Regions from separate parts of the Brevibacterium renqingii genome, predicted to be linked through region 2. Evidence: riboswitches for the same ligand, from Rfam matches in the RefSeq annotation. Region 2 holds a riboswitch; each other region holds the start of a gene.
The links. Region 2 has a riboswitch for thiamine pyrophosphate ahead of thiO (glycine oxidase ThiO). Riboswitches for the same ligand answer to the same signal wherever they lie in the genome.
Positions count from the first base shown of each region.

Region 1 (3,270 bases), on a different contig from region 2:
CCGCGGTCGCGCAGCTCAGGCGCCCGGTCGATGCTGATGCCGCCGATCGCGACAGCCGGGATGCCCGCTTCGATGACGAGTTCGCCGAGGCGCTCGGGTCCGATGCCGTCGGGAGCGTCGGCCTTCGTCGCGGTGTCGTAGACGGGCCCGATGCCGATGAGGTCGACGACGTCGGTGTCGCGGGCGGCGGCGAATTCGGCGCTGTTCGCGGCCGAGAGACCGATCAGCGGTGCCTCGCCCAAGGTGGCGCGCACCTCGGCGACGGTGGCATCAGTTTGGCCGACGTGGATGTGCACGATCTCGCCTTCGTCGATGAGGCGGCGGGCCACCTCGACGCGATCGTTGAGGACGATGGGGACTGTGCGGTCAGTGCCCGCGGTGGCGGAGTCGACGGCGGCGATGACCTGGCGGGTCAGCGAGTAGAAGGCGGTGTCGTCGATGTCCTTGTCGCGCACCTGGACGATTCCCACTCCCCCGGCGACGGCCTCGTGCACGGTCTCGGCGACGCTGCGGCCGGCCGCTTCGCACTGAGCGGAGTCGGTGACGAGGTAGAGGCGGGTGTCGATGCCGGTGAAGCGGTCCTGAGACTGAACGGTCACGCCCTGGTCCCCTGTGTCGTGGGGGCTGTCCGCGGGGTGCGCCGATCCGGCGGTCATGCCTGCACGCCTTCGTCCGCGGTCAGTGTGCCGTGGCTGACCCGGGCCTGGGCCAGCTGGTCGCCGGTGACGGCGTGGAGGGCGTCGAGGAAGCTCACCGAGTAGCTGCCGGGCCCGTGAGCGCCGGCGGCGGCGAGTTCTCCGGCGACGGCGAAGTGCGCGTGGGCGGCGACGACGGCTTCGAATCTCGCCAGGGCGGCCGCGCTGTCGATGGCCGGGTCCCCTGCCGCAGTCGCCGAGACCGTTGCTGCGGAGTCCGGGCCTGCAGTGCTGGAGTCGGCGGTGGCCAGGTAGGCGACGGCGACGGCGCCGAGGGAGCAGCCGGTGCCGATGACCAGCGGCATGAAGTCGTGGCCGCCGTCGATATGGGCGACATGGTCGGTTCCGTCGATGTGCGCGACGACGGCATCACTGGGCCCGGACACCGCGACGATCGCACCGGTCGTGCGTGCCAGCTGGGCGGCGGCGGGAAGGACGGCGTCCACCTCATCGGTGGAGTCGACTCCGCGTCCGCCGAGGCCGACTCCGGCCAGAGCCGCGATCTCCGAGGCGTTGCCGCGGATCGCGGTCGGTCGGTCAGCGGCGGCGCGGCGGATGCGAGAGGTGCGGAAGTCGACCGCGCCGACGCTGACGGGGTCGAGCACCCAGGGCTTGCCGGCGGCAGCGGCGACGTCGATGGCGGCATCGGCGGCGAGCAGCTGATGATTCGAAGCGGTGCCGAAATTGATGAGCACGCCGTCGGCGATGCCGGCGAACTGCCCGGCGTCGGCCTCATGGTCGAGCATCGCCGGGGACGCGCCGACGGCCAGGAGCACGTTCGCGCTGAATTGCTGCACGACGGTGTTCGTGATGCATTGGATGAGCGGATGTCCCGCACGCAGTCGTGCGTTGGCAGAACGCAGGTCGAAGTCAACCATGACGATCCCTTCGCTAGTATGGCCCAGATCAGGTTCGATGGGTGTTCTCTCAGCCTCGCCGAACTCCGCTGCCGCGGATCGTCATGAGGCACCCCATGTCATTGGCTTCGACTGTATCAGCCCCACCGGGACGGGGCGAGTCCGCACGAGCTGGTCGCGCCGCCGATTGCACCGAGCGGACCACTTGGCCTCGAAAGGACCCCTTGCAACTGGTCCCTCGACACCAAGTGGTCCGCTCGGTGAGGGCGGGACTCCCCTACCCCCGGCCGACGTACCTCTGGCCGCGGCGGCTGAGGGCGTCGATGACGACGGCGGTGAGGAGGACGAGCGCGGTGATGATCTGCTGCGCATCGGAGTTGAAGCCGATGAGGTAGAGACCGTTGTTGATCGCTCCGACGACCAGGGCACCGAGCACGGCGGCCCAGGCCGACCCGCGTCCGCCGAAGAGAGAGGTGCCGCCGATGACGGCTGCCGCGATCGCGTTGAGCAGGTCCTGGGTGCTGACCAGGGTCGATCCGGCGTTCGTCGTCACCCCTGTTTTGATGAACCCGAACAGTGCGGCGAGCACGCCCGCGGCCATGAACACGCTGATGCGCACCCAGGTGACGCGGATGCCGGCTCGCCTGGCGGCTTCGACCTTGCCGCCGACGGCGTAGATCGAGCGGCCGTAGCGGGTCTTGCGCAGCACCAGATCGATGACGATCGCGATGACCATCATGAGGAAGAAGGGCATGGCCAGCCCGAAGTCCTGGTTGACGAGGATGAGGAACCCGAACACGATCGCGGCCAGCAGCACGATGCGCACGATCACCGAGGTCCAGCTCGGCGCGTTCAGCCCCTCACGATGCCGACGCAGCTTCGAATGGATGATTCCGGCACCGAAGCCGATGATCGCGACCGCCCCGAAGACGTAGGCCCAGATGGCCGGGAAATAGTAGCTGGCGAAGTCGAAGGCGAAGGTCTCCGACATCGACAGGTTCTTCTGCGTGCCCAAGGTCGTCAGCGTCAGACCCGTGAAGGCGAGCAGGCCGGCCAGGGTGACGACGAAGGCGGGGATGCCGACGACGGCGAAGAACCACCCCTGCACGGCTCCGACGACGAGCCCGAGCAGCAGCATGATGATCAGCGCGATGGCCGGCGGCACACCCTGCCGGACCACGAGCACACCGAGCAGCGAGGCCGCCAACCCGCCCAGCTGCGCCAGGGACAGGTCGATCTCGCCGAGGAGCAGGATGAGGTTGATGCCCAGCGCAAGGATCGCGAGGAAGGCGACCTGGGTGGAGAGGTTGACGAGGTTGGCCGGTGAGATGAAGTTGGAATCGGCCGTCTGGAAGACGATGACGATGACGACGAGCGCGAGGATGACCGGGAACGCCCCCAGCTGCCCCTCCTTGACCCGTCGGACGAACGTGCCGACGACCCCCTCGCTGGAGATCCGCTCATCGGTGATGAAGGAGTTGCGAGTCATCGGCGCTCACCCCTGCGTGCGGCCCTCTTCGTCACGACATTGTCGCTGGCTCCGGTGATCGCGGCGACGAGCACATCGGTGCGTTCGTCCCCGGGGAAGTCGCCGACGTCCTTGCCCAGCCGCAGCACGTGGACACGGTCGGCGACGGCCTGCACATCGGCCATATTGTGGCTGACGAGCAGCACACCCAGATCGCGTTCCTTGAGCCTCTCGATGAGGTTGAGCACCT
Region 1 is NZ_JADBHG010000001.1:476,722-479,991, forward strand. It holds gene thiE (thiamine phosphate synthase) at 1-656, opposite strand, end outside; gene thiM (hydroxyethylthiazole kinase) at 653-1,573, opposite strand; TPP riboswitch at 1,561-1,679, opposite strand; gene IIE29_RS02170 (sugar ABC transporter permease) at 1,830-3,041, opposite strand; gene IIE29_RS02175 (ATP-binding cassette domain-containing protein) at 3,038-3,270, opposite strand, start outside.
Region 1: another riboswitch for thiamine pyrophosphate. It lies ahead of thiM (hydroxyethylthiazole kinase); the one in region 2 lies ahead of thiO (glycine oxidase ThiO).

Region 2 (3,270 bases):
CGGAACAGGCAGGTGACGACTCCGGCCGCGGCGATGAAGATCCACTTCTCCCACAGCCCGCCGACGATGTCGTCGATGACCTGCAATCTGAAGCCGGGCACGTCGAGAGCCGTGGACACGGACTCGGGCACCTCATCGCCGGAGAGGTCGCCGATCGTCATCACGGCCAGGTCGGTGAGCTGATGCACCGCACCGTCCTTGACAGTGCCGACGATCTTGACGAGCCCGCCGAGAGTCTGACCCGGGTAGTCGGCCTGCAGACGGTCGATCTGGGCCATGCCGTTGAGGAAGGGGACGATCCGCGTGTCAGCGCCGACGGCGGGGCGGACGTCGTCGAGGACGGCATCGAGACCGTTGGCCTTGACCGCGATGATGACGAGGTCGAAGGTCTGCCGGCTCCTCTCGAGCTCCGCGGCGGTGATCACGCTGACGGAGTTCGTCCGATCAGCCTCCGGCGAGACGAAGCGCAGCCCTTCGGCACGGATCCGCTCCGCCCTCGTCTCCCGAAGGAGGAAGGTGACGTTGCGGCCGGCCTCGATGAGGTAGGTGCCGAAGGCTCCTCCGGTGGCTCCGGCACCGGCGATGAGGATCGTCGGCTCCTGTCCGCTCGCTGCGCTGTGCGTGGTACCCGTCATGCCGATTCCTCCTTGAGCACCCGCGCGGCCGCAGCGGGATCGACTGCCGAGGTTATCGCACGTACCACCACGACACGCTCCGCGCCCGCTTCCCGGACCTCAGAGAGTCTGGGACCGGCCTTGATCCCACCGATGGCGAACCAGGGTTTGACCGCCGAAGCAGCCGTCTCGGCCAGCAGACCCGTGCCCACGGCCGGCCGGCCGGGCTTCGTCGGAGTCTCCCACACGGGACCGACGCAGAAGTAGTCGATCTCGCCGTCCGCTTCGGCGGCGAGCGCCTGTTCCCGCGAATGGGTGGAGCGACCGAGAAGGACATCGGGTCCGAGCACGGCGCGAGCCTGAGCGCTGGTGAGATCCCCTTGGCCGATGTGGAAGACATCGGCGCCGACCAGGAGTGCGATATCGGCACGGTCGTTGACGGAGAACAGCTTCCCATGCCGTTCAGCGACTTCCTTCAGCACCTCGAGGGCGGCGATCTCGTCTCGGGCTTCGAGGGTCTTGTCGCGCAGTTGGATGATGTCGGCGCCGCCGGCGTACGCAGCATCGAGGAACTCGGGAAGATCACCCTGGGCACTCCTGGCATCGGTGCACAGGTAGAGGCTAGCCCGAGCCAATTCGGCTTCCCGCCAGGCTCTTCTCGAGTCGGACACGTCGGTGTGCGGTGGAATATCGGTGGTCATGGTCATAGAGTAGAGGAAGTTCGCGGGAGCCTCCCAACGAGGCTGAGAGGGTGTAACAGCCGACCGTCAGACCTGATGCGGATCATGCCGCCGGAGGGAGAATCCATGCACGTCATCGTCGTCGGTGCCGGAATCATCGGCCTGTCCACCACCTGGTACCTGCGCCACCTCGGCGCCGATGTCACGGTCATCGATCCCGATCCCGCGATGGGCGCCTCCCATGCCGCGGCGGGCATGCTCGCTCCGGCCGCCGAGGTCGTATGGGGGCAGGAGCTGCTGTACCCGCTGCTGCGCACCGCGGCCGACATGTACCCGGAGTTCGCCGCCGAGGTGGCCGACACGGACGCAGCCGATCTCGGCCTCACCGACACCGGAACCCTGGTATGTGCCGGTGATCGTGCCGATCTGCAGGCGCTGCGCGAGCTGCGGGATGCCCAGTCGGGAGCCGGGTTCGCAACGGAACTCATCACCGGTTCACGGGCGCGAGAGCTCGAACCGTCCTTGTCACCTTCGGTCGCCGGTGCCGTGCGCATCCCCGAGGATCAGTCCATCGACCCCAGGAGAGTGGTCTCGGCCCTGCGCTCGGTGTTCGCCTCCGAACTCCTGTCTGCGCGAGTGACCGGGCTGCTGCGCGACGGAGACGCCACCGTCGGTGTCGAGCTCGAGGACGGGCGGCAGCTGATCTCCGACCAGGTCGTCCTCGCCGCCGGAGCAGCCTCGAATGCCGTAGCAGGCGCCCCGCGGCTGCCCGTGCGCCAGGTATGGGGCGACGTTCTGCGCCTGCGTGCTCCCGCCGCGCGCACTCCCCTGCTGTCGAGCACCATCCGCGGCCTCGTCAACGGCCGTTCCGTCTACATCGTGGCCCGCCCCGATGGGGAGCTCGTGCTCGGAGCCAGCTCCCGTGAGGACGGTCGAGCCGGCACTGACGCCGGATCGGTCCACCGCCTCCTCCACGATGGTCAGCGTCTGGTTCCGGGCATACTCGACTGCGAGATCACCGAGATCACCACTCGTGCCCGCCCCGGCTCCCCCGACGATGTGCCCCTGATCGGTCGGATCGACGCCGGCTGCGTCGTCAGCACCGGCTACTTCCGGCACGGCATCCTCCTCGCCCCGCTCGGCGGTCTGTTGGGTGCCGAACTCGCTGTCGGTCGCCGCCCCGAATGGCTGCCACCGGGCGCTCTCGCCTCCGTCTCACCTCGGCGCTTCGATGATGCCGCCGACACCGCTGTTCTGCCCACCACGACCTCGAAGAGGAGCAAACCATGACCGAATCAGCACAGGCAGCCACTATCGTCCTCAATGGCGAACCGCATGAACTGGCCGGTGCCACCTCGGCGCTCGACCTCGTCGCCGAAGTCACCGGACGGGAGCTGCGCGAGGACGGGACCCCTGCCGATGGGGGCCGTCTGGGCATCGCCGTCGCTGTCAACGGCGAAGTGATCCGGCGCGGAGGCTGGTCCGGTTTCGTTCTGACCGACGGCCACACCGTGGACATCGTCACCGCTGTGCAGGGAGGCTGATATGACCTGGACGATCGACGGCACGGATCTGAGCTCCCGCCTCGTCATGGGCACCGGAGGCGCGAGTTCGCTGAGCATTCTCGAAGACGCACTGCGGGCCTCGGGCACAGAACTGACGACCGTGGCGATGCGTCGCTTCGACGCCGAATCGCGTGATTCCGTGTTCACCATGCTGCAGCGCTTGGGCATCCGCATCCTGCCGAACACCGCCGGATGCTATACCGCCCGGGATGCCGTGCTCACGGCACAGCTGGCCCGGGAAGCACTCGAGACGAACTGGGTGAAGCTCGAGGTCATCGCCGACGAGGACACTCTGCTGCCCGATCCGATCGAACTCTTCGCCGCGGCCGAGGAACTCGTCCTCGACGGATTCACGGTCTTCGCATATACGAACGACGATCCGGCGTTGGCGAAGCGACTCGAGGACGCCGG
Region 2 is NZ_JADBHG010000005.1:26,217-29,486, forward strand. It holds gene IIE29_RS10625 (ketopantoate reductase family protein) at 1-635, opposite strand, end outside; gene thiE (thiamine phosphate synthase) at 632-1,315, opposite strand; TPP riboswitch at 1,328-1,431, shown strand; gene thiO (glycine oxidase ThiO) at 1,421-2,584, shown strand; gene thiS (sulfur carrier protein ThiS) at 2,581-2,838, shown strand; gene IIE29_RS10645 (thiazole synthase) at 2,840-3,270, shown strand, end outside.

Region 3 (3,270 bases), on a different contig from region 2:
CGGCTCGTCGACGATGAGGACCTGTGGTCGGGGAGCGAGCATGGCCGCCACCGACAGGCGGCGCTTCTCGCCGCCGGACAGGCTCTGCGGATGCGCTTCGGCCAGCGCCTGCAAGCCGAGCACGTCGAGCAGCTGGACGACGCGGTCGTCGACCTCCGCGTCCGACCACCCGGCCAGGCGCGGTCCCAGACTCAGCTCCGCGGCTACACCGGAGGTGAGGAACTGATGTGCCGGTTCCTGGAAGACCATGCCGATGCGCGGCGCGAGCAGCGCCGAGGGCCACGCGAACGGACGGGCGTGCTTCGACTCGCCCCGCAGCGCCGCCTCGGCGGTGACCCGTCCCGCGAACTCGGGAAGCAGACCGGCCAGCGTCAGCGCGGTCGTGGACTTGCCGGCGCCATTGGGGCCGACGAGGCCCACAGCCTCTCCTGCGCGGACGGCGAGATCGATGCCGGCCGCCGCCGGTGCCTTCGCTCGCGGCCGGCCCACGGCGAGGCCCGCGGCCCGCAGCAGCACATCCCCTCGTCCGTCGCCGGGACTCGAGCAGATCGCGGCCTCGGCTGTGGGCGACAAGCCCCCTCCTGACGTCGTCTCCGATCCGTGCGGCATCCAGATGCCGCAGTCGATGAGCGCCTCGGACAGGCTCGGGTCGGAGAAGATCCGCTTCGGCGGACCCTGTGCGAGGAGCCCGTGAGGACCGAGCACGATGACGCGATCGACGTGGTCGAGCCACAGTCCGACCCGATGCTCGACGATGACCATCGTCGCCGAGGCGGCAGTCTGCACGGAGAGGACGGAGTCGCGGACCTCAGCGGCCGAGTCCGGGTCGATGTTCGCTGTGGGTTCATCGAGGATGATGACCTCAGGCGACATCGCGTGGATCCCGGCCAGGGCCAGGCGCTGCTTCTGGCCGCCGGACAGCGCCGCCGTCGGATGGTCGAGCGGCAGATCGAGGCCGAGTGCGGCCAGCGAGCCGGGGATCCGGGACTCGATGACCTCGGCGGGCAGCCCGAGGTTCTCCATACCGAAGGCGACATCGTCGCCGACGCGAGAGAAGATCACCTGCGATTCGGGATCCTGCAGGACCAGCCCGGAGCCGCCTCGGCGAGGATCCGGGGGAGCGTTTCCGACGAGGAGCTCACCGGTCGCCTCTCCGGACTCGTCGGGCAGGACACCGGCAAGCGCATGGAGGAGAGTCGACTTGCCTGCTCCCGAGCGTCCGAGGACGAGGACTCTCTCACCGGCCGTGATCTCGAGGTCGAGAGGACCGACGGCGGGAGCATCACGGTCGGCATGCGTCCACGAGTACTCCCGCGCCGTGATCGGCAGCCCCATCAGCGCAGGCGACCGGAGGCGAAGGAGCTCAGCGCGCCCGTCCTCGCGATCGCCCGATGGGCGTACCAGGCGCCGATGCCGGAGATGACGAGGCCCGAGACGATCGCGCACACGGCATAGACGGTCTGGAAGCCGAACTGCCATTCGGCGTTGTACATGATGTTCTCGCTCACGGCCATGAAAGCCGCGGCCAGCATTCCGGCCAGTGCGGTGATCCAGAGCGTGAACCGCTTGTAGCCGAAGGCGGCGAAGACGAGTTCGGCGCCGAGACCCTGGACGAGCCCCGACAGCAGCACGGCTGCGCCGAAGTGAGAGCCGAGGACCGCTTCGACGATGGCGGCGATGAGTTCGCACAGGAGTGCGGCCCCGGGTTTGCGGATGATCGCACCGGCCAGGGGGCCGGCGAGGACCCACAGGCCGGCGATGAGCCCGATCGAGGGCGGGAACGCCTGGAAGGCGAGCTCGAGGATCTTCCAGCTCAGCGCCAGCACCCAGAACACGAGTCCGACGGCGATGCCGAGCACGGCGGTGGTGACGTAGTCGACGACCCGCCATTTCTTCGTCTTCGGCGCCAGGGTGTGGGCCGGTGCCGTGGACGGTGCGGAATTCGACGTGGTGGTTTTCGGCATTGTGCCTCCTCGGATCAAGGAGGGGTGGAAGAGTCTCGACTTCCTTCGGCGGTACTGACCGCATCAGGTTCGAGGGTCTGCAGCTTCTTCTGCACTCTCAGCGCCCCTGATGGCGCTCCCCTGTCGTAGCCACCACTGTACAGCAGACGGCGGTGAGAGGCAGCGGGTCTCAGGGGCGCCCGGCGACGCCGATCAGCTCGGCACCACCATCACCGGTCCCGCGGCACGGTTGAGGACACCGCGGGAGACGGAGCCGAGCAAAGCGCTCTTCAGACGTCCGCGACCGCGCGTGCCCAGCACGGTCAGCTGGGCGCGGGCGCTGGTTTCGATGAGTGTCTCGGTGGGATCGCCGATCGGAACCGATGTGGATACGGACAGCGAGGGGAACTGCTCGCGAAGCTCGGCGACCTCTCTCTCGAGCCCGGCGGCGAGCTCCTTCTGCCGACGCCCTGAGACCTCCGAGCTGAGCTCGAGCTCGGGGTACCAGTACAGCCATTCGTCTCCCGTCGGCAGCACCGAGACGACCTCGAGCGGAGCTTCGCGCACCGCGGCCTCGGCGGCCGCGGTGAACATGGCGACGCGTCCTGTGTCCGAGCCGTCGACGGCGACGACCACGGGGCCGTTCTGTGCTGAGTCGGGTGCGGCATGCTGCGGCACCACGATGGTCGGACAGTGCGCATGGGCCGGAAGGGCGGTGGAGACCGATCCCAGCACGCGGCCCATGAAGCCGCCGCGACCTCGCGCGCCGACGATGACGACCTCGGCCTCGGAGCTGAGGGTGACGAGGACGCCGGCGGCATCGCCCGGTGCGGTGCGGAAGCTCTTCTCACCGGGGTGATCTCGCAACAGCTCGACCGCCTCGGCGAGGGTCGCCTCCGCTTCCTTCTTCGCGGTCACGTCTTCGGGCTCGCTGGGGAGGGAGGCCATGTTCGGATAGATCATCGTCGGCAGCGCATAGGCGGTGACGACGGTCAGCGCGGTATGCCGGCGCTCGGCCTCGACCGCGCCGCGGCGGACGGCCAGAGCTGAGAGTTCGGAGCCGTCGAAGCCGACGAGGACTCCGACCTCTCGGGAGAGGCCTGACTCTGACGGGCGTGTTTCGGACGGACGGGACTGGGCAGACATCTCGGACCTCTCGGTCGGGGCCTTGCCAACCCGGACGCCGACGACGGCCCCGACTGGCGGTATCGACGGCGTCGGGACCATCCTACCAAGAGGCTTCTACGCGGCGTAGAAAAATGTGCGGGTGAGAGCCTCGGTCTCAGACCGGGAAGCCCAGATGGGTGAGCGCGGCCTTGAGGACGTG
Region 3 is NZ_JADBHG010000007.1:135,503-138,772, reverse strand. It holds gene IIE29_RS13705 (ABC transporter ATP-binding protein) at 1-1,335, opposite strand, end outside; gene IIE29_RS13700 (ECF transporter S component) at 1,335-1,964, opposite strand; TPP riboswitch at 1,988-2,096, opposite strand; gene IIE29_RS13695 (universal stress protein) at 2,157-3,089, opposite strand; gene IIE29_RS13690 (DUF4916 domain-containing protein) at 3,226-3,270, opposite strand, start outside.
Region 3: another riboswitch for thiamine pyrophosphate. It lies ahead of IIE29_RS13700 (ECF transporter S component); the one in region 2 lies ahead of thiO (glycine oxidase ThiO).